3 regions of the Enterobacter sp. KBR-315C3_2022 genome follow, and region 2 is predicted to be linked to each of the others. Evidence: predicted binding sites of a transcription regulator. Region 2 holds the regulator's gene; each other region holds the start of a gene.
What was found. Region 2 encodes LexA, which represses DNA repair genes until DNA is damaged. Its sites were predicted from a motif close to TNCTGTATGTACATACAGNA; they were not measured.
Positions count from the first base shown of each region.

Region 1: AB8804_RS14305 (YebG family protein) is a predicted target of LexA. The motif match lies at 4,002-4,021, and genes of this name have one in related genera.
Region 3: sbmC (DNA gyrase inhibitor SbmC) is a predicted target of LexA. The motif match lies at 4,291-4,310, and genes of this name have one in related genera.

Region 1 covers NZ_JBGKEB010000012.1:91,864-99,147, reverse strand. Annotated here, with positions in the region: gene ynfE (selenate/tellurate reductase subunit YnfE) at 1-1,764, shown strand, start outside; gene AB8804_RS14320 (DMSO/selenate family reductase complex B subunit) at 1,775-2,392, shown strand; gene AB8804_RS14315 (dimethyl sulfoxide reductase anchor subunit family protein) at 2,394-3,248, shown strand; gene dmsD (Tat proofreading chaperone DmsD) at 3,292-3,906, shown strand; gene AB8804_RS14305 (YebG family protein) at 4,035-4,307, shown strand; gene AB8804_RS14300 (YoaK family protein) at 4,514-5,257, shown strand; gene osmY (osmoprotectant ABC transporter permease OsmY) at 5,514-6,224, shown strand; gene osmX (osmoprotectant ABC transporter substrate-binding protein OsmX) at 6,244-7,143, shown strand; gene osmW (osmoprotectant ABC transporter permease OsmW) at 7,152-7,284, shown strand, end outside.
Region 2 covers NZ_JBGKEB010000011.1:98,503-105,786, reverse strand. Annotated here, with positions in the region: gene ubiA (4-hydroxybenzoate octaprenyltransferase) at 1-595, shown strand, start outside; gene plsB (glycerol-3-phosphate 1-O-acyltransferase PlsB) at 667-3,087, opposite strand; gene AB8804_RS13575 (diacylglycerol kinase) at 3,293-3,661, shown strand; gene lexA (transcriptional repressor LexA) at 3,770-4,378, shown strand; gene dinF (MATE family efflux transporter DinF) at 4,444-5,769, shown strand; gene AB8804_RS13560 (CsbD family protein) at 5,897-6,106, shown strand; gene zur (zinc uptake transcriptional repressor Zur) at 6,174-6,689, opposite strand; gene AB8804_RS13550 (cupin domain-containing protein) at 6,804-7,284, shown strand, end outside.
Region 3 covers NZ_JBGKEB010000001.1:21,017-28,300, reverse strand. Annotated here, with positions in the region: tRNA gene AB8804_RS00155 (tRNA-Asn) at 112-187, opposite strand; gene emmdR (multidrug efflux MATE transporter EmmdR) at 268-1,743, opposite strand; gene AB8804_RS00145 (DUF5951 family protein) at 1,837-1,929, opposite strand; tRNA gene AB8804_RS00140 (tRNA-Asn) at 1,936-2,011, shown strand; gene AB8804_RS00135 (DUF496 family protein) at 2,157-2,492, opposite strand; gene AB8804_RS00130 (FUSC family protein) at 2,651-3,709, opposite strand; gene sbmC (DNA gyrase inhibitor SbmC) at 3,802-4,275, opposite strand; gene dacD (serine-type D-Ala-D-Ala carboxypeptidase DacD) at 4,406-5,572, opposite strand; gene sbcB (exodeoxyribonuclease I) at 5,771-7,204, shown strand.

The DNA of each region.
Region 1 (7,284 bases), on a different contig from region 2:
ACGAAGCTGGTGGTGATGTTCGGCAACAACCCGGCCGAAACGCGCATGAGCGGCGGCGGGATCACCTACTACCTTGAACAGGCACGCGAGCGCTCCAATGCCCGGATGATCGTTATCGATCCGCGCTATACCGATACCGCCGCCGGGCGCGAAGACGAGTGGATCCCAATTCGCCCGGGCACCGACGCGGCGCTGGTGGCGGGTATCGCGTGGGTGCTGATCGACGAAAACCTCGTCGACCAGCCTTTCCTCGACAGGTACTGCGTCGGCTATGACGAAAAAACGCTGCCGGAAGGCGCGCCGGCCAACGGCCATTACAAAGCCTACATCCTCGGCCAGGGCGAAGACGGCACGGCGAAAACGCCGGAGTGGGCCTCGCGCATCACCGGCATTCCCGCCGACCGCATTATCAAGCTGGCGCGCGAAATCGGCACCGCGAAACCGGCTTACATCTGCCAGGGCTGGGGACCGCAGCGCCAGGCGAACGGGGAACTCACCTCTCGCGCCATCGCCATGCTGCCGATCCTGACGGGCAACGTCGGGATCAACGGCGGCAACAGCGGCGCGCGCGAATCCACCTACACCATCACCATTGAGCGCATGCCGCTGCCCGATAATCCGGTGAAAACCCAGATCTCCTGCTTTAGCTGGACCGACGCCATTGCCCGCGGGCCGGAAATGACCGCCCTGCGCGACGGCGTGCGCGGCAAAGACAAGCTCGACGTGCCGATCAAATTTATCTGGAACTACGCGGGCAACACCATCATCAACCAGCACTCGGATATCAACAAAACCCACGATATTCTGCAGGACGAAAGCAAGTGCGAGATGATTGTGGTCATCGACAACTTTATGACCTCTTCGGCGAAGTATGCCGACATCTTGCTGCCGGACCTGATGACCGTTGAACAGGAAGACATTATTCCTAACGACTACGCCGGGAACATGGGCTATTTGATTTTCCTGCAGCCGGTCACCGCGCCGAAGTTTGAGCGCAGGCCTATCTACTGGATCATGAGCGAAGTGGCAAAACGCCTTGGCCCGGACGTGCATCAGCAGTTTACGGAAGGCCGCACGCAGGCGCAGTGGCTACAGTATCTGTACGCCAAAATGCTCGAGAAAGATCCGCTGCTGCCGTCCTACGACGAGCTAAAAAAAATGGGGATCTACAAGCGCAAAGATCCTAACGGGCACTTCGTCGCCTATAAGAAGTTCCGCGAGGATCCGCAGGCCAACCCGCTGAAAACGCCGTCGGGCAAAATCGAGATCTACTCCAGCAAGCTGGCGACCATCGCCAACACCTGGGAGCTGGAAAAAGACGAAACCATCAGCCCGCTGCCGGTGTATGCGTCGACCTTCGACGGCTGGGATGCCCCTGAACGCCGCACCTTCCCGCTACAGCTGTTCGGCTTCCACTTCAAGGCCCGCACCCACTCCAGCTACGGCAATATCGACGTGCTGCAGGCGGCCTGCCGTCAGGAGGTGTGGCTGAACCCCGTCGACGCCGAGAAACGCGGCATTAAGAACGGCGATATGGTTCGCGTCTTCAACGACCGCGGCGAGCTGCGCATTCCGGCAAAAGTGACGCCGCGCATCATGCCGGGCGTCAGCGCCATGGGCCAGGGCGCCTGGCACGATGCCAACATGAACGGGGACCGCGTTGACCACGGCTCGTGCATCAACACCTTAACCACGCATCGCCCGTCGCCGCTGGCAAAAGGCAACCCGCAGCACACCAACCTGGTGCAGATCGAGAAGGCGTGAGGAATAACGAATGACTACCCAGTATGGATTTTTTATTGATTCCAGCCGCTGCACCGGGTGCAAAACCTGCGAGCTGGCCTGCAAGGATTACAAAGACCTCACCCCGGACGTCAGCTTCCGCCGTATCTACGAATACGCGGGCGGCGACTGGCAGGAGGACAACGGCGTCTGGCAGCAGAACGTGTTTGCCTATTACCTGTCGATTGCCTGCAACCACTGCGAAGACCCGGCCTGCACCAAGGTCTGTCCGAGCGGTGCGATGCACAAGCGTGAAGATGGCTTCGTGGTGGTAAACGAGGACGTCTGCATCGGCTGCCGCTACTGCCACATGGCCTGCCCGTACGGCGCGCCGCAGTACAACGCCGCCAAAGGCCATATGACCAAATGCGACGGCTGCCATACCCGCGTCGCCGACGGCAAAAAGCCGATATGCGTCGAGTCCTGCCCGCTGCGCGCGCTGGACTTCGGCCCGATCGAAGAGCTGCGTCAAAAGCACGGCCAGCTGGCGGCGGTTGCGCCGCTGCCGTCCGCGCACTTCACGAAGCCGAGCATTGTGATTAAACCTAACGCCAATAGCCGCCCGACGGGTGACACCACCGGCTACCTGGCTAACCCGAAGGAGGTGTGAGATGGGAAGTGGATGGCATGAATGGCCGCTGGTGATCTTCACCGTTTTTGGGCAGTGCGTGGCCGGGGCGTTAATCGTCACCGGGTTCGCGTGGCTTAATGAAAAAGACGCGGCGGCAAAAGCGCGGATCGTTCGCAGCATGTTCTTTCTCTGGGTGGTGATGGGCGTCGGCTTTCTGGCTTCCGTGCTGCACCTCGGCTCGCCGCTGCGCGCGTTTAACTCCCTGAACCGCGTCGGCGACTCGGCGCTCAGCAACGAAATCGCCGCGGGCTCGATCTTTTTCGCCATTGGGGGATTCTGGTGGCTGCTGTCGGTTGTCGGTAAAATGCCGTCGGCGCTCGGCAAGATTTGGCTGCTGATGAGCCAGATCCTCGGGATTGTTTTTGTCTGGGCCATGACGCGCGTGTATCAGATCGATACCGTGCCAACGTGGTATACGGGTTACACTACCGCCGCCTTTTTCCTCACCGCGGCGCTGAGCGGGCCACCGCTTGCGGCGCTGCTGCTTCGCGCGGCGAACGCAACGTTTAAAGGAACGCTGGCAGCAACCGTCAGCGCGCTGGCGCTGCTGGCGAGCTGTGCGATTATTGTGCTGCAAAGTCACGATCTGTCCACGATCCACAGCGCCATCCAGCAGGCCAGCGCCCTGCTCCCGGACTATGGCACGCTCCAGGTCTGGCGTATCGTGCTGGTTGCTGCCGGTTTAGGCTGCTGGCTCTGTCCGCTGATTCGTCGCCGGGAGCCAAAAGCGTTTGGTCTCGCTCTCGGCGTTGTTCTGGTCGTACTGGGCGAGCTGATTGGCCGCGGCCTGTTCTACGGCCTGCATATGACCGTTGGAACGGCCATCGCGGGTTAACATAAGCGCGCGGGTGACCCCCGCGCGAGTAAGGAATGCAGTAATGAGTGAAGTTGAAGACCGTAAAGCCTTTGCCTTTAGCGCCCGCGTGCTGGGCGCGCTGTTTTATTTTGCGCCCGATAGCGAGCAGGCGGCCCCGCTGGTGAATGCGCTCACCGCCGGGGAGTGGGTTCAGGACTGGCCGCTGTCGGAGGAGGTGCTCCAGCCGATAGCGGAGGCGTTCAGTGCGCCCTGCGATGAAACCCTGCCAGAAGCCTGGCAGCGCCTGTTTATTGGCCCGTACGCGCTGCCCTCGCCGCCGTGGGGATCCGTCTGGCTGGACCGCGAGTCCGTGCTGTTTGGCGACTCAACGCTGGCCCTGCGCCAGTGGATGCGCGAAAACAATATCGCCTTCGAGGTGCAGCAGAATGAGCCGGAAGACCATTTTGGCACACTGCTGCTGCTGGCCGCCTGGCTTGCAGAAAACGGGCGCGACGCCGAGCGGGACCAGCTCCTCGCCTGGCACCTGCTGCCGTGGAGCACGCGTTTCCTTTCCGAATTTGTCGACCACGCCGGGCATCCGTTCTATGCCGCGCTGGGCAGGCTCGCGCAGCTGACGCTTGCGGACTGGCAGTCCACCCTGCTGATCCCCGTTGCGGAAAAAACGCTGTACCGTTGATAGACGCTGGCTTACGCATCCTGATGTGTAAGCCAGCTCACTCTCCGCATGTCTTATAATTACATTTATGCTGCAACGGATACATTAAGCTGATATACTGTATATAATTACAGTATAAGGGGTTCATCATGGCTGTTGAAATCAAATATGTTGTCGTAAGAAAAGGTGAAGAGAAAATGACATTTGCCACGAAGAAAGAGGCCGACGCTCACGACAAACTGCTCGACATGGCAGACGCCTTCACCGAATGGCTGTTGCAAAGCGGAATACAAATGGACGAAACGCAGGCGGAGGATCTCGGGCTCTATTTCGCCGAGCACAAAGAGGCCGTGCAGCATATTTTGCGCACCAGCAAACTCCCCGATCTCAATGCCGAAACGGTTACAGACCAGACGGAGTAAGATGCGTACGTTAAGGGTCGGCCCTTCTGTGTTCAGTTTTGCTTACCCTTTAGCATCCGGTCACACATATTCGCCGTATGCGTTTAATTAATTACAAAACCTCGAATGCCCTCCGATGAAATAATAATTAAGCAATATCCTGGTTAGCCAGCAGCATCGTTTTGCTAGCGTGAGAAATCAGGCAAAGCTTAATCCGGAGGTATTCTTTGCTGGTTAAACTCAAGAAAGAACGAACGCATGGGGAAGATCGCCGACTCGCGCTCTGGCTGGCAACCTCAGCGGGCGTATTGAATGCTATCGCGCTGGGGGCTTTTGGCTTTTTCCCTTCCCATATGACGGGCAATACCTCACAGTTATCCAGCGAAGTCTCCTCTACCGATCTTAGCGATATTCTTTTCTTTAGCGCCATTATCCTGTCGTTTGTCACGGGCGCAATTATTGCGCGAATCATTGTCCTTTGGGGAATAATCCACAACGTTCGGCTGATATTCAGTCAGGTTCTGCTTGCTGAAGGTCTATTGCTGGCGGGCGTTTCGCTGTACGAAATCTATTTTCATTCATTCGCCACGAACCGTGAAATTATTATTTCCCTGTGCGGGCTGATGGGGGTCCATAATTCCACCTCGACTCAGCTTTCTGGGGGTCGGGTACGCTCGACGCATATTACCGGCACGCTGACCGATGCGGGCATCTCTCTGGCCTCCGTTGCGGTTGCCATGCTCCGTCGGGATTACTCTAAAGATACGGCGGCCCAAAAGAGCCAGCTCAAAACCCATTTGACCACCCTTTTTTCGTTTATTACCGGCGGTATTGCGGGTCTGCTCCTTTTCAGATGGTTGGGATTTAACGCCATGCTTGCGCTGGGAGTGATGCTGGTCCTCGTTGCCGCATTCTCGATTGCCCGCATCTCATGGCGCGTCCGAAAGGTGCGCGCTGCGGTCGGCCGATAATCGCCTCCGGCACGCCTAAGGTGACAACGTCACCTTAGGCGGCTCTCTTTAAGACTATTCTGCTCAACCCCTGACAGCCCTTATCCCATAAGGCTTAAACTAAGATCTCCTTACTATCATAGGGTTACTCTTTTTGCCCCTTCGCTGGAACCCTTCCCATTCCCTTGCTATAGCTGAATGACCCCTGCCGAATCATGGCATAAAAACAGGCAGCCGCTGGTTGCTATAACGCATGCGCACAGGGAGACACACCGCAATGCACCCATTACTTAAACGTTCGCTGCTTTTCGTCGGCGCGATTATCGTGGTCCTCGCCCTCCTCGTCTGGGGAATTGGGCTGGAAACGATTAAAGCGCGTCAGGTTGATTTGCTCTACCTCGGGCAACAGCACCTGATCCTCGTATTCTCATCCATGTTCTTCGCGCTGCTGGTCGGTATTCCGAGCGGCATCCTGCTGAGCCGCCCGGCGGCGCGCGGCGTTGCGGAATATGTGATGCAGATCTTTAACGTCGGCAACACCCTGCCGCCGCTGGCGGTACTCGCCCTGGCGATGGTGGTGATTGGGATCGGCGATAAGCCGGCCATCATCGCCCTGTTCCTCGCCTCGCTGCTGCCCATCGTGCGTAACACCTACGCCGGGCTGTGCTCCGTGCCCGCGTCGCTGCTCGAAGCGGCTAACGGCATCGGCATGACCAAATGGCAGCGCCTGCGTCAGGTTGAAATTCCTAACGCGTGGCCGGTGATGCTGTCCGGCATCCGCATCGCCACGGCAATTAACGTGGGGACCGCGCCGCTGGCCTTCCTGATCGGCGCCAGCAGCTACGGCGAGCTGATTTTCCCGGGCATCTACCTCAACGATTTCCCGACGCTGATCCTCGGCGCGGCGGCCACCGCCCTGTTCGCTCTGATTCTGGATACGCTGCTGGCCGCGCTGGGCCGCGTGATGAGCCCGCACCTGGCCCGATAACAATAACAAGGAGCTGTGTATGAGACTGTTTTCCAGCCTGACGGCGCTGTGCGCCGCCGCGCTCTTCTCCAGCCAGGCGCTCGCCGCCCCGCTGATCCTGGCCACCAAAAGCTTTACCGAGCAGCACATCCTCTCGGCGATGACCGTGCAATATCTGCAGAAAAAGGGATTTCAGGTACAGCCGCAGACCAACATCGCTACCGTGATTTCCCGTAACGCGATGATCAACAAGCAGATTGACATGACGTGGGAATACACCGGCACGTCGCTGATCATCTTCAACCACATCAACAAACGCATGTCGCCAGAAGAATCCTACGAGACCGTAAAACGCCTCGACGCGAAGCACGGCCTGGTGTGGCTCAAGCCCGCGGACATGAACAACACCTACGCCTTCGCGATGCAGCGCAAGCGCGCCGAAGCCGAGCACATCAACACCATGTCGGAGATGGTGGCGAAGATTGAACAGGTTCGTAAAACGGACCCGGACAACAACTGGCTGCTCGGGCTGGACCTTGAGTTTGCCGGGCGCAGCGACGGCATGAAGCCGCTGCAGGCGACCTATAACATGGCGCTGGATCGCCCGCAGATCCGCCAGATGGACCCGGGCCTGGTCTATAACGCCGTGCGCGACGGCTTCGTTGACGCTGGCCTCATCTACACCACCGACGGCCGCGTGAAGGGCTTCGACCTGAAGGTGCTGGAAGATGATAAAGGCTTTTTCCCGAGCTACGCGGTTACGCCGGTGGTGCGCAAAGATACGCTGGAGGCCAATCCGGGGCTCGAAGAGGCGCTTAACACCCTCTCCGCCCAGCTCAATAACGACGTCATCACCGAACTGAACAAGAAGGTGGATATTGACCATCAGTCACCGCAGCAGGTCGCCCGTGATTTCCTGCGTAGCAAACAGCTGCTGTAGGAGGCGCTATGGAGACGATTCACTACATTGTTGACAACTGGGACTATCTCTTAACGCTGACGCTGCAGCATCTGTGGCTAGTGGCGCTGGCAGTGGGGCTGGCGATTATCATCGGCGTTCCGCTGGGGATTTTAATTGTCC
Region 2 (7,284 bases):
CGAGAAAGAGGCCCGCACGCTGTTTGTGGTGCTGGTGCTGCTCTCCTTCCTGCTGGTGTTAACGCTTAACACCATGACCATTCTGCTTTCGATAGCCGCGCTGGCGCTGGCCTGGGTCTACCCGTTCATGAAGCGCTACACCCATCTGCCGCAGGTGGTGCTGGGTGCCGCGTTTGGCTGGTCGATCCCAATGGCGTTCGCCGCGGTGAGCGAGTCCGTGCCGCTGAGCTGCTGGCTGATGTTCCTGGCCAACATTCTCTGGGCCGTGGCGTACGATACGCAATATGCGATGGTTGACCGCGACGACGATCTGAAGATTGGAATCAAGTCGACGGCGATTTTGTTCGGGCGTCAGGACAAGCTGATCATCGGTATTCTGCAGGTGGCGGTGCTGGCGCTGATGGTGGCCATCGGTCGCCTTAACGGCCTGAACTGGGAGTTTTACTGGTCCGTGCTGGTGGCGGGGCTGCTGTTTGCGTACCAGCAAAAGCTGATTGCGAAGCGGGATCGCGAAGCGTGCTTCAAGGCGTTTATGAACAATAACTACGTGGGCCTGGTGCTGTTCTTGGGGCTGGCGATGAGCTACTTTTCATAAAAGTACGGCAGCCGAATGGCTGCCGTTTTGTTTTCTCCCTCTCCCCGTGGGAGAGGGCCGGGGTGAGGGCATCACTCGCCCTGCGTCGAACTCTCAATCGTTAAACGCACGTCGGCGGTAATCAGCTCTGCCAGCATCTGGTAGATCTTCATCGTCTCTTCCGGCTCGGCGTCGCCCGTGTCGCTAATGAACCCTTCGTCACGCAGCGTCAGCACCAGCGAGCTGAACACCGCCTTATCAAAGAACTCAGGAGCATTGATACCGTGCAGAACGGAGAGGCGCTGCGCCAGCGTCCGGCTCTCTTTTTCCAGCGTGCCGCGGTTGATGGACGGATTCGCGCTCAGCAGCCAGAAGGTAATGGCGTAACGTTGCAGCGTTTCGCGCGCCCCGGCGGCCAGCAGCTGCAGAGTGCGGGAGCGTGACGGGTTGATGAGCAGCTCGTTCTCATTAACCGTAATCAGCCCCTGACGACACATCTCTTCCGTCATCTTCGCCAGCTCGACGGCCAGCTCGTCCTTGCTCCAGCGCAGGAACAGCTCCGCTTTCAGCATCGGATAGATGGCTTCAATGTGGCGTAACAGCTCCTGATGCGAAATGCGGCGGTGCTGGGTCAGAATGGCGGCCATCAGGGACGGCAGCATCAGCATATGCGTGATGTTGTTGCGGTAGTAGGTCATCAGCACCGCCTGCTCGCGCGGCAGAATGATGATGTCACCGATCGTATCTTTCTCGACTTCAAACTTGTTCATCTGCAGCGCATGGTCGATAAGCTCGCTGGCGGTGGCAGAAGGAACGGTTGAATCGACGGAGTACGGCACGTTGCGCATGATGTCCAGGTAGCAATCGAGCTGCTCGGTCAGCTGCTCGCGTGTGAGCGAGCGCTGGCGAGAGGCCAGAAGCGCCGTGCAGCACAGGTTCATGGCGTTGGCCGCACCGGCGCTGTTGATACGCACCATCAGCTCTGACGCAATGCCGTTGACGGTCGGCGTCAGCCACGCTGGACGCACCGCCTCGATGGGATCGATGGATTCACGCCACTCGGGCACGTGGGTATTCAGGTACGTCATCAGCGGCATCGGCTCGCCGAAGTTCACGTAGCCCTCGCCCAGGTTGCGCAGCTTGCTGAGGCCGCGCAGCATCTGCGGCAGGCTCTCTTTCTCTTTTGTGGCTCCGCGCAGCTCTTTCGCATAGGTGCCCACTTCCATCACGTGCTCATAGCCAATGTAGATTGGCACCAGCGTGATGGGCCGCGTACCGCCGCGCAGCATCGCCTGAATGGTCATCGACAGCGTGCCGGTCTTCGGATCGAGCAGACGACCCGTACGCGAGCGGCCACCTTCGACGAAGTATTCTACGGAATAGCCGCGGCTGAACAGCTCGCCAAGGTATTCGCGGAAGACGGTCGAGTAGAGCTTGTTGCCCTTGAAGGTTCGACGAATAAAGAACGCGCCCAGGCGGCGGAAGATCGGGCCTGCTGGCCAGAAGTTCAGGTTAATACCGGCAGCGATGTGCGGCGGCACCAGCCCCTGGTGGTAAAGCACGTAGGAGAGAAGCAGGTAGTCCATGTGGCTGCGGTGGCAAGGCACGTAGACAATCTCATGGCCGTCGTGTGCCAGCTGGCGCACGCGCTCGGCGTTATGGACGTTGATCCCCTGATAGAGCCGGTTCCAGGTGAAGCCCAGAATGCGGTCAGACAGGCGAATCATCTCGTAGGAGAAGTTCGCGGCGATCTCTTCCATCAGCGCGATAGCGTTCTGCTGGGCCTTCTCGTGGGAAATTTTCTTGCTGCGCGCTTCGTCTTCGACGGCGCGGGCAATCGCCTTAGAGGCCAGCAGCTTGTTGAACAGATCCTGGCGCGCAGGCAGGCGAGGGCCCACCGCGGCGAGACGCTGACGCGCGAAGTGCATGCGCGCCACGCGCGCGAGCTTTTGCGCGATGATCTTGTCCGTGCCGTGCTCGTCCGCCATACGGCGCAGCGAAACGGACGGGGAGAAACGCACGAAGCTGTCGCGCCCCAGCCAGGAGACGGCGAAGAATTTTTGGATGCCGTTAAGCATGCGCAGTGGCGGATTCTCTTCGCCTTTTTCGCGGCCCGGTCGGCGGCCAAACATCACGGAGACCGGCACCATCTGCACGTCCAGATCGGGATTGCTGCGGTGCAGATCGAGATAGTCGTGGAACAGCTTGATGGACTCTTCTTTCGGCGTGTAATAGGTGAACACGCGCGGCCCGCCGTGGATGAACACGTAGCGCGGTAGCAGCGTACCGTCGACTTCCAGCGGTTCAAGCGGGTCGGGCAGATCGTGCGCCAGACACTGCGCGCGAAGCGTCAACAGGTCAGCCTTCGAGTTATAAGGCAAAACGTACATAATCGGGCGCGAGGTATCGAGCCCTAATTCCAGCGCGGGTTCTGCTGGGATAGACTTACTTTTTACCAGTACGCTTAATGGTAAATTAAGTAATTTGTAGTAAATTCGTGGCCAGCCGGACATAAACGATGTAAAGCCTCTGGTTAATAATGCAATTGCGGCGCAAGGATAACAGAAAGCGCGCAAAATTTCTGTTGTTACCCGTCAGACTTCAGGCGGCAGCATAGTGGCTGCGGCTACATATACTTCATCCTGCATGCTGCATGAAAGCGGCATGGACGATCTTGTGTATAGTGACTGACGCTCTTTCCAATAAAAGGTTCTTTTAATGGCCAATAATACCACTGGGTTCACCCGAATCATCAAAGCCGCGGGCTATTCATGGAAAGGTTTCCGTGCCGCGTGGATCAATGAAGCTGCTTTCCGCCAGGAGGGCATTGCCGCTATCGTCGCGGTTATTGTCGCCTGTTTCCTTGACGTTGATGCGATAACCCGCGTACTTCTCATCGGTTCGGTGCTTTTGGTGATGATAGTGGAAATTCTCAATAGCGCTATTGAGGCGGTGGTTGACCGCATCGGTTCCGATTTCCACGAGCTTTCCGGACGCGCAAAAGACATGGGATCCGCTGCCGTACTGCTGGCGATTATCGTTGCGGCGATAACCTGGGTCACGCTGCTTTGGTCGCATTTCCGATGAGCCTCGAGGAATAATTAAGTCCCTGGTTTTTTGTGCAGTTTTTGGTTCCAAATTCGCCTTTGACTGTATATACTCACAGCATAACTGTATATACACCCAGGGGGCGGAATGAAAGCGTTAACGACCAGGCAGCAAGAGGTGTTTGATCTCATCCGGGATCATATCGGCCAGACGGGTATGCCACCCACGCGTGCGGAAATCGCGCAGCGTCTGGGCTTCCGTTCTCCAAACGCTGCCGAGGAACACCTGAAAGCGCTGGCACGTAAAGGCGTGATTGAGATCGTCTCCGGCGCGTCTCGCGGTATTCGTCTGCTCGTCGAAGAAGAGACGGGTATTCCGCTGGTTGGCCGCGTTGCGGCAGGTGAGCCGCTTCTGGCGCAGCAGCATATTGAAGGCCATTATCAGGTCGACCCGGGTATGTTTAAGCCAAGCGCTGATTTCCTGCTGCGCGTTAGCGGGATGTCGATGAAAGACATCGGCATTCTTGACGGCGATCTGCTGGCCGTTCACAAGACGCAGGACGTGCGCAACGGGCAGGTTGTTGTGGCGCGTATTGATGACGAAGTGACCGTTAAGCGCCTGAAAAAACAGGGCAACACCGTGCAGCTTCTGCCGGAAAACAACGAATTCACGCCGATTGTGGTAGACCTGCGCGAGCAGAGCTTCTCGATCGAAGGCCTGGCGGTTGGCGTTATCCGCAACGGCGAATGGCTGTAATCTCTTCCTGACGGGCTGCGGTTTCTCCGCGGCCCGTTTCGTATTATCGTCCCCGGTATTTTCCCATGTCTCTGCTGACGGCTTCCGATAAAGCATTGTGGCGTCTTGCGCTGCCGATGATCTTCTCCAATATCACCGTTCCTCTCCTGGGGCTTGTTGATACGGCGGTGATTGGCCATCTTGACTCGCCCGTGTATCTGGGCGGCGTCGCGATTGGCGCAACGGCGACCAGCTTCCTCTTTATGCTGCTGCTCTTTTTGCGCATGAGCACCACCGGGCTGACGGCGCAGGCGTATGGCGCGAAAGACCCGCTGCGGCTGGCGCGCGCGCTGGTGCAGCCGTTAATCCTGGCGCTGGGCGCGGGAATAGCGATCGTCCTCTTGCGTACACCGCTCATCGATTTGGCGCTGCATATCGTGGGCGGCAGCGAGGCGGTGCTGGAGCAGGCCAGGCGTTTTCTGGCGATCCGCTGGCTCAGCGCGCCCGCGTCGCTGGCCAATCTGGTTCTGCTTGGGTGGCTGCTGGGCGTTCAGTACGCCCGCGCTCCGGTGATCCTGCTGGTGGTGGGCAACCTGCTTAATATCGTCCTCGACCTGTGGCTGGTCATCGGCCTGCACATGAACGTGCAGGGGGCGGCGCTGGCAACGGTGGTGGCGGAGTATGGCACGCTTCTCATCGGATTAGGGATGGTCTGGCGCGTGCTGGCGATGCGCGGGATCCCGGTTGCGCTGCTGAAAAAGGCCTGGCGCGGCAATATTCGCAGGCTGCTGGCCCTAAACCGCGACATCATGCTGCGCTCGCTTCTGCTACAGCTGTGCTTTGGCGCGCTGACCGTTTACGGCGCGCGGCTTGGGCCTGAGATTGTCGCGGTCAATGCGGTTCTGATGACGCTGCTGACCTTTACCGCCTATGCGCTGGACGGCTTTGCCTACGCCGTTGAGGCGCACTCCGGTCAGGCCTATGGCGCAGGAAAAAGCGGCCAGCTACGCGACGTCTGGCGCGCCGCCTGTCGTCAGGCAGGCCTTGTCGCACTCGCGTTCGCCGTGATTTACGCCGGTTTCGGCCAGTCAATCGTTGCCTTACTTACCTCGCTGCCCGCGCTGCGCGAGCTTGCCGGTCATTACCTGATCTGGCAGGCGGTGCTGCCGGTAGTGGGGGTGTGGTGTTATCTGCTGGACGGCATGTTCATCGGGGCAACGCGCGGGGCTGAAATGCGCAACAGCATGGCGGTGGCGGCCGTCGGGTTTGGCCTGACCTTGCTCACCGTTCCGTATCTGGGCAACCACGGGCTGTGGCTCGCGCTGGCCGTTTTCCTCTCTCTGCGCGGGCTGTCGCTGGCCTTTATCTGGCATCGCCACTGGCGTAACGACACCTGGTTTGTGTCTTCGTAATCGTCGCGATGGTTAAAGATTCTGAATATGAAAATGACCTCCGAATCCTTAACTACAATAATTAATACGTCCAGCAGAAAGTACGTGACGGACGAAACTCATTGACGCTTAACACGAGGACACGATTATGAATAAAGACGAAATCGGCGGCAACTGGAAGCAGTTTAAAGGTAAAGCGAAAGAACAGTGGGGCAAACTGACCGACGACGACATGACCGTCATCGAAGGTAAGCGCGATCAGCTTGTCGGCAAAATTCAGGAACGTTACGGCTACGAGAAAGATCAGGCTGAAACCGAAGTGAAAGACTGGGAAACCCGCAACGACTACCGTTGGTAACCCGGTAAACCCGCAGGTACAAGGATGTACTGGCAGAGGGCGGCGCTAAGCCGCCTTTTCTTTTGCCTTAGCGCGGCTTTTTCTTTACCAGGATTGTGTGGTCGTGCTGGCAGGCATCCTGATGCTTACAGGACTCCACCTCCACGCAGGCCGAACACAGGCCGTGCGCTTCAATCACGTTATGCCGCAGGGCAAAGCCCATTTTTGCCGCCAGCGATTGCATAATGTCTTCCACGCCTTCCGCACCTTCTTCCTTAACCGCGCCGCAGCGGTCGCAGATAAACATCGCCGACGTATGGGTTGGCTGATCGAACAGGTGGCACAGGACGTAGCTGTTCGTCGATTCAACTTTATGCACAAACCCTTGTTCCAGAAGAAAATCCAGCGCCCGATAAACGGTCGGCGGTTTCGCCTGCGGCTCGCTCTCGCGCAGCAGGTCGAGCAGATCGTAGGCGCTGATGGCCCCCTGCTGCAGGCTCATCAGACGCAGCACCTCAAGGCGCTGCGGGGTCAGGCGCACATTGCGTTGCGCACAGAGCTTTTCCGCTTGCGCTAACAGCTCCTGCGTTGTGGTCTTATCCATTAAGCACCTCGGATGACGTAAGTGAGAAAGTCTCACTTTATCATGTTCTGCTTAAAACGCCGAGATCCGCCGGGCTGTGCTATACCTGACGCATCACATTCCGGGAAGCGAACGATGAAAAGACCTGACTGTATTCGACACTGGCGCGACGTAGAAGGCGCAGATGATTCCACCTATCCAGACAGCAACGAGCGTTTTGCCATTGGCGCACCGCTGGCGCGCCAGCTCGGGCTGAGGCGAATGGGTATCCATCACGAACGTCTTCCGCCCGGCCGACGCACCTCTTATCCTCATGCCGAAAGCGATGAAGAGGAATTTATCTACGTGCTGGAGGGCTATCCCGAAGCCTGGATCAACGGCTATCTGTGGAAGCTGGAGCCGGGCGATAGCGTAGGATTTCCTGCCGGAACGGGCGTTTGCCACACCTTTATCAATAACACCGACGAAGAGGTTCGCCTGCTGGTGGTTGGCGAAGCGAACAAAAAACACAACCGTATTTACTACCCGCTGAACCCGGTGTACGCGGCAACGCGTGAGGACCGCTGGGTAGACCATCCTCCCCAGTTTTTTGGCCCGCACGACGGAAAACCTGGGC
Region 3 (7,284 bases), on a different contig from region 2:
TGCCTTATCCGGCCTGCTGTCCCGTAGGTCGGGTAAGGAGAAGCCGCCACCCGACAATTTCCAGAACGCAGAAAAGCAAAAAGCCTGCTATAAAAGCAGGCTTCTTAAATTTGGCTCCTCTGACTGGACTCGAACCAGTGACATACGGATTAACAGTCCGCCGTTCTACCGACTGAACTACAGAGGAATCGTGTGAACGGGGCGCATATTATCGATGCTCCCCCGTGATGTCAAAGGCAGAATGCAGATTTCCGTTCGTTTGCTGATTTATTCTCCACTTCGCGCATTTGGCAGGCACTCTTCAGCTTCAGAAACGATCGGCTGAGGCTTTACGCGCGGGTATTTCCACAGCCAGCGGCCGCTTACCATTCGCCAGTAGAACAGCGCGCCGCGCACGGCCCAGTCGAGGAACATCCCCAGCCAGACGCCGACGACGCCCATCCCGAGCATAATACCGAGCGTATACCCCGCGACCACGCGACAGCCCCACATGCCGAGCATCGATACCCACATGGCAAAACGGGCATCGCGCGCGCCCTTGAGCCCTGCGGGCAGCACCCAGGAAGCGGCCCAGATCGGCATGAACGCGGCGTTGAGCCAGATGAGGATCTTAACCACCTCTTTGACATCCTGCTCGTGGGTATAGAACGAGGCCATGAGCCCGGCAAAAGGCGCGGTACCCCACGCGATGGCCGTGAGCCCAATGGTCGACAGCCAGAAAACGTGGCGCAGCTGGCGCTCCGCCTGCCCTATTTGCCCTTTACCAAGGCGTTTTCCGGTAATGATGGTCGACGCGGAGCCGAGGGCATTCCCCGGCAGGTTGATGAGCGAGGCGATGGAAAAGGCAATAAAGTTACCGGCAATCACGTCCGTTCCCATCCCGGCGACAAACATCTGCGTCAGCAGCTTGCCGCCGTTAAACAGCACCGATTCAATGCTGGCCGGGATCCCAATGCCCATCACTTCCCAGATGATCGAGAAGTTGAACGGCCGAAAATAGCTTCTCAGGGTGATGCGCAGCGACGGCGTGACGCCTGCGACCAGCACCCCGACGATGGCCGCCGCGCCGATATAGCGCGAAATCGTCAGCCCAAGCCCGGCTCCGACGAACCCTAAGCCGTCCCAGGAAAAGACGCCGTAGATCAATATGCTGCTGATAATGATATTCAGGATATTCATGCCGCCGTTTATCAACAGCGGAATTTTGGTGTTGCCCGCGCCCCGCAGCGCGCCGCTGCCGATCAGCGCAATCGCCGCCGCCGGATAGCTGAGCACGGTCATTTCGAGGTAGGTTAGCGCCAGGTCCTTCACCTCGGCGGTCGCTTCTCCGGCGACAATATTGATGATTTCCCTGCCGTAGTAGTGGATCACCGCCGCCAGGATGATGGAAAAAACGGTCATGATCATCAGCGACTGTCTGGCCGCCTCGCGAGCGCGTTTGGAATCGAGCTTCCCAAGGCTAAATGCCACCACCACCGTGGTGCCAAGATCGATGGCGGCGAAAAACGACATCACCACCATATTAAAGCTGTCCGCCAGCCCGACGCCGGCCATGGCTTCTTTACCGAGCCAGCTGACCAGGAAGGTGCTGAGCACTCCCATCAGCAGAACGCAGGTGTTCTCCAGAAAGATGGGCACAGCAAGCGGGGTGATTTCTCGCCAGAACAGAACTCGATAGCTTTTACGTTTTGCATACCAGGGCGTGCGCGCGATGGCCTGGCGTAGGGGGGCGGTGACGTTCAAAATGGACCTTAGCGAGAAAGTTGAAACTCCATTTCAAATGATGATGTAGAAATGCCTATCCTGCAAAGTATTTCCCGAAAAAGATGTGTGGAATTACAACAAACTGTCGACGGAATCGGCAATCAATCGCATTGTTCCATAATCGTGTTTGACAAAAGTTTTTTCGCCGCTAAGATAAGCCTCCACAACGATTCCTCTGTAGTTCAGTCGGTAGAACGGCGGACTGTTAATCCGTATGTCACTGGTTCGAGTCCAGTCAGAGGAGCCACATTTAAGAAGCCTGCTTTTATAGCAGGCTTCTTGCTTTTCTAAGCCCGGTAACAATGCCCGATGGCGCTACGCTTACCGGGCCTACAATAGGGCGAAAAAAAAGCTCCCGGGTTACCGGGAGCTTTTTTTAAGTCTGAAGGTGCTTATTCGCTTTTCGCTTCGGCGTTTTTGATTTCGCCCATCACTTTCAGCTTCTTAGAGATGTCGCGACGCTCTTTGGACAGCTCGGCATTTTTGATGATGTAATCGTCAACGCGATCTTCGTAATCGCTCTTCATGCTGGCGATGATGCCCTGAATCGCTTCTACGCTCATACCCGGCTTGATGTAGTCGCTCAGGTTATCCAGCAGCAGAACGCGCTTTTGGTTGTCACGGATCTTCTTCTCAACGTCCTGGATTTCACGCTGCAGCTTGTTTTTGCGGCGGAACAGGCGGACAAATTCCAGAACATCCTGGAACGAAGGCTTGATAGTTTCCATTTTTACACCCCTGATAATGTGAGATTCGGATTCGTTAAGGCAGCCGTTGTAACAGTAACCTTACTGACAGCGGCGGCTAATGACAATCAGTATAACGTTTAAAGCTATCATAACCCCAATTGCTGCTGAATCGAAGCAGCAGCCGTCACATAAGGCTTTTATTTGCGCAGCGCACGGCAGATAAGCTGCGATAGCAGCTCGAGCTGGCGGGCCAGTTCCATACTTAGCCAGACGTAGCCGTGAATCGGCGTTTCCGCCACGTTGTCGCTTTGCCGCTCGTTCATAAGCAGCTTCAGCTCGGCCACGATCTCATTGAGCCGCTCGCTGTTTGCCAGTATGGGCTGAGGATTACCTTCATAGAGCGCATGGGCGATGGTGAGCAGCGTTTGCTGCGTCATGTGCTGCGTCTCTTTAAGCGTTTGGGCGTTAAGCATCAGCAAATGGCTCGGGCGAGAGGCCCAGTGGGCGTTGATTTGCAGCTCCAGCATGCAGACCAGATTGCGGCTCACCGTTTGAATCGCCTCGAAAATGCCTTTATGGATATGCGTCTCTTTGCTGGCAGGCGTGATCAGCCCGCGCATTTTGACCACATCAGTGAGGATTTTCTGCAAATGCTTTTCCAGCCGCGGTCGTTCCACCAGGTTAGGCGAAAAACCGGCCTGATAAACGCGATTAAATGCGGTCACGTACGTTGCCATCTGGATCCGCCAGTGCAGGAACGCCCGCTGCGGCCAGACGCCCGTAAACAGCATCGCCAGCAGCGAGCCGAGAATCACATCTCCGCTTCGCCATAATGCGGTTGTCATATCCCCCGCTGGCGCACCGACCACCACCGCAAGCGTGATGCCAATCAGCAGGGCCTGATACGGTTTTTTCCCCAGTGCCAGCCAGCCGCAGAGAAACATCGCCGCTGCGCACCACAGGAGCATAACGGGAAACGAGATGAGCTCAAGCTTAAGCGCAATCAGCCCCAGCGCGGAGCCAAGCACGGTGCCGCCAATACGCTCAAAGGCCCGCGGAACGACGTTCCCCCAAAAAGAGATTGGCCCCATCACAACCACCAGCGTGATCAGCGGCCAGGTTCCTTCCGGAATATTGAGCAAACGGACGAGGACAAAGGTCAGGACAAACGCCAGCGCGATACGGCACCCATGCACCACGCGGTAGTGTTTATACAGGCGTATTTCAAAGGGAGTTAATGATTTGTCGGGACGCACACCCGCTCTCCAGCTACACGGCAAACCGTAATTGTACTGCGTTTTCAGCCGGGCGGAATGCGTCCGGCCGAAAAACCCTGCTTTTACCGGGACTAAGACACTTTATGCTCAACGGGAATATACATTTCGATAACCCAGTAGCCCTCGGCATTGCCATCGTTAAGATAGCGCTCAAAGCAGGGTTTGGGGGCTATCTGGTATTTGTGGTCCTCTAACAGGGAGTTGAAGAACTGATTCCAGGGCGTCGCGAAGTCGTGATTTTCAACCCGCGCGATGGCGAGCGCGTAATCCCCTGCGGCGATTTCGGTCAGTATGACCCCTTCGCTGTTTTCAGGAATGACGAAATCATCCTGCACCGTTACCGCCGTGTCGCAGCGCAGCTTTTCTGCCGGGACCTGATCCGGGTTATCATAGTAAACGGCGACCCACTCCAGCGGCTGAATGTGCCGCCCATTAACCCACATAGCCAGCTGTTCAAAACCCTGCTTTACCGTGTTTTCCCACGGCCCCACCATGTGAAAACCCGCGATCCTGCGTTTCTGCTGCTGCCTGATGCTATAGTCCATGCTGCCTCCACTCATTACTGTATGTTTATACACTATAAGTCAGAATTTCGCTTACCGGCAAACGGCGTGTGATGATTATGCGAGCAGACTCGCAACCCTGCCAGCCTGCTCTAAAGGGGGAAAGCAATCGTTAGATTTTATGGTGCAGGTAATCACCCAGGCGGGAGAAAAGGCCGCCCTTCTCGACGCTTTCCAGCGTGACCAGCGGCCAGTGTGCGACCACCTTATCGCGATCGTACAGCTCGATTTCGCCCACGCGCTGATGGGCCGCAACAGGCGCTTCCAGCTCTTTTTTGTCCAGCACGTACTTCGCTTTGATGTTCGGCAGCTCCGCTTTCGGCAGCGCCAGCCAGAAGTCCTGGTCCGTACCCAGCGTGATCTGCTCTTTATCGCCGTACCAGATACGCTCCGTGCCCACCTTTTTACCGCTGTGCAGGATTTGCACCGTGTCGAAATTCTGTTGACCCCAGTGCAGCAGCTTGCGGGCCTGATCCTCACGCCCTTTTGGGCTGTCAGCCCCCATCACCACCGCGATCAAGCGGCGCTGACCGTCGACTGCGGACGCAATCAGGTTAAAACCGGCGCCTGAAGTATGGCCGGTTTTGAGGCCGTCCACGTTCATGGTTTTATCCCACAGCAGGCCGTTGCGGTTTTGCTGCGTAATGCCGTTCCAGGTGAGGCTTTTCTCGCTGTACATGTGGTAGAAATCAGGCTCGCCGTGAATAATCGCGCGGGAGAGGACGGCAAGGTCGTAGGCCGAGCTGTGCTGACCCGGTGCGTCTAGGCCGTGCACCGTTTCAAAGTGGGTATCGCGCAGGTTCAGCTTCTCGACGTAGTCATTCATCATGGTAACGAACTGCGGCTGGCCGCCCGCCACGTGGTCCGCCAGCGCCACGCACGCGTCGTTGCCTGAATCGACGATCAGCCCGCGGCTGAGGTCGCGTATCGACACGCGGTCGCCCTCTTTCAGGAACATGAGCGACGAGCCGTCAAAAACGGGATTGCCTTTCGCCCACGCGTCGCGGCCGACGGTGACGATGTCGTCAGGGCTAATCCGGTGGCTATCAATGGCGCGATCGACGACGTATCCCGTCATCAGCTTGGTCAGGCTTGCAGGATTACGCTGTTGATGTTCATTGCCCGCCGTTAAAATTTGCCCGGTTGTGTAGTCCATCAGCACCCAGGAGCCCGCCTGAATGGCCGGAGGCTGAGGTGCAAAATCCAGCGGCGTAACGGCCCACGCGGAAGAAATGCTCGAAGCGAGTAAAGAAACAGCAATAAACAGACGGCGTTTCAACGGTATATCCTCAGGTCATTAAAAATCGTTGACCTTTTTACGGGAGTTCGCGTGTCCTTACCTTGTTTAATTGCAAAAAAATGTGACAAATGTCTTATTTTGATCTGAAGGCGGCGCGCAAAAATCGCCTCTGACGTCGCTTTTTATTCGGCCTGCCCACCGCGATCGTTTACCATAGAGGCGTCATTTTTTAACAGGATGGTATTACTGGTGTCTGATTCTGCCGCGCTCACGTTTTTATTCCACGACTACGAAACCTTTGGCACCCATCCGGCGCTGGACCGTCCGGCGCAGTTTGCCGCCATCCGTACCGACGAAAATTTCAACATTATCGGCGAACCCGAAGTCTTTTATTGCCGTCCGGCGGATGATTATCTGCCCCAGCCGGGCGCCGTGATGGTGACGGGCATTACGCCGCAGGAAGCGCGAGAGAAAGGCGTCAGTGAAGCGGAGTTTGCGCGCCGCATTCACGATCTCTTTACCGTGCCCAATACGTGCGTGGTGGGCTACAACAATATTCGCTTCGATGACGAAGTGACGCGCAACATTTTTTACCGCAACTTCTACGATCCCTACGCGTGGAGCTGGCAGAACCGCAATTCGCGCTGGGACCTGCTGGACATCATGCGCGCCTGCTATGCCCTGCGCCCGGAAGGCATTAACTGGCCGGAAAATGAAGAGGGCCTGCCGAGCTTCCGTCTGGAGCATCTGACGCGCGCCAACGGCATTGAGCACAGCAACGCCCACGACGCGATGGCCGACGTGTATGCCACTATCGCCATGGCGAAGCTGGTGAAGGCCGCGCAGCCGCGGCTCTTTGATTATCTGCTCAGCCATCGCAGCAAGCATAAGCTCACAACGCTTATCGACGTCCCGCAGATGAAGCCGCTGGTGCATATTTCCGGGATGTTTGGCGCGTGGCGCGGGAATACCAGCTGGGTTGCGCCGCTGGCCTGGCATCCGGACAACCGCAACGCCGTCATTATGGTCGATTTGGCTGGCGACATCTCCCCGCTGCTCGAGCTCGACAGCGACGCGCTGCGCGAGCGGCTGTACACCCCGAAAGCCGAGCTGGGCGATCTGCCCGCCGTGCCGGTGAAGCTGGTGCATATCAATAAATGCCCGGTTCTGGCGCAGGCCAATACGCTGCGCCCGGAGGATGCCGACAGGCTGGGGATTGACCGTCAGCGCTGCCTGGATAACCTGAAGGTGCTGCGAGAGAACCCGCAGGTGCGCGAAAAGGCCGTTGCGATCTTTGCCGAAGCCGAGCCGTTTATCCCGTCCGATAACGTCGATGCCCAGCTGTACAACGGCTTCTTCAGCGACGCCGACCGCGCGGCGATGAAAATTGTGCTGCAGACCGAACCGCGCAACTTGCCGGCGCTGGACATTACCTTCGCCGATAAGCGCATTGAAAAATTGATATTTAACTACCGGGCGCGTAACTTCCCCGGCACGCTGGATGAAGCCGAGCAGGAGCGCTGGCTGCAGCACCGTCGTAACGTCTTTACGCCAGAGTACCTTCAACGCTATGCCGAAGAGCTGGAGATGCTGTACGGGCAGTACGAGGGCGATGCCGAGAAGCAGGCGCTGTTGAAAGCCCTGTTCCAGTACGCGCAGGAAATCGTCTGACCGAAGGGTACAAAAAAGCCGGAGGCGATGTCTCCGGCTTTTTTTTGCCCGCTGGCGCGGGCCTAAAGGTTGTGCAGGTC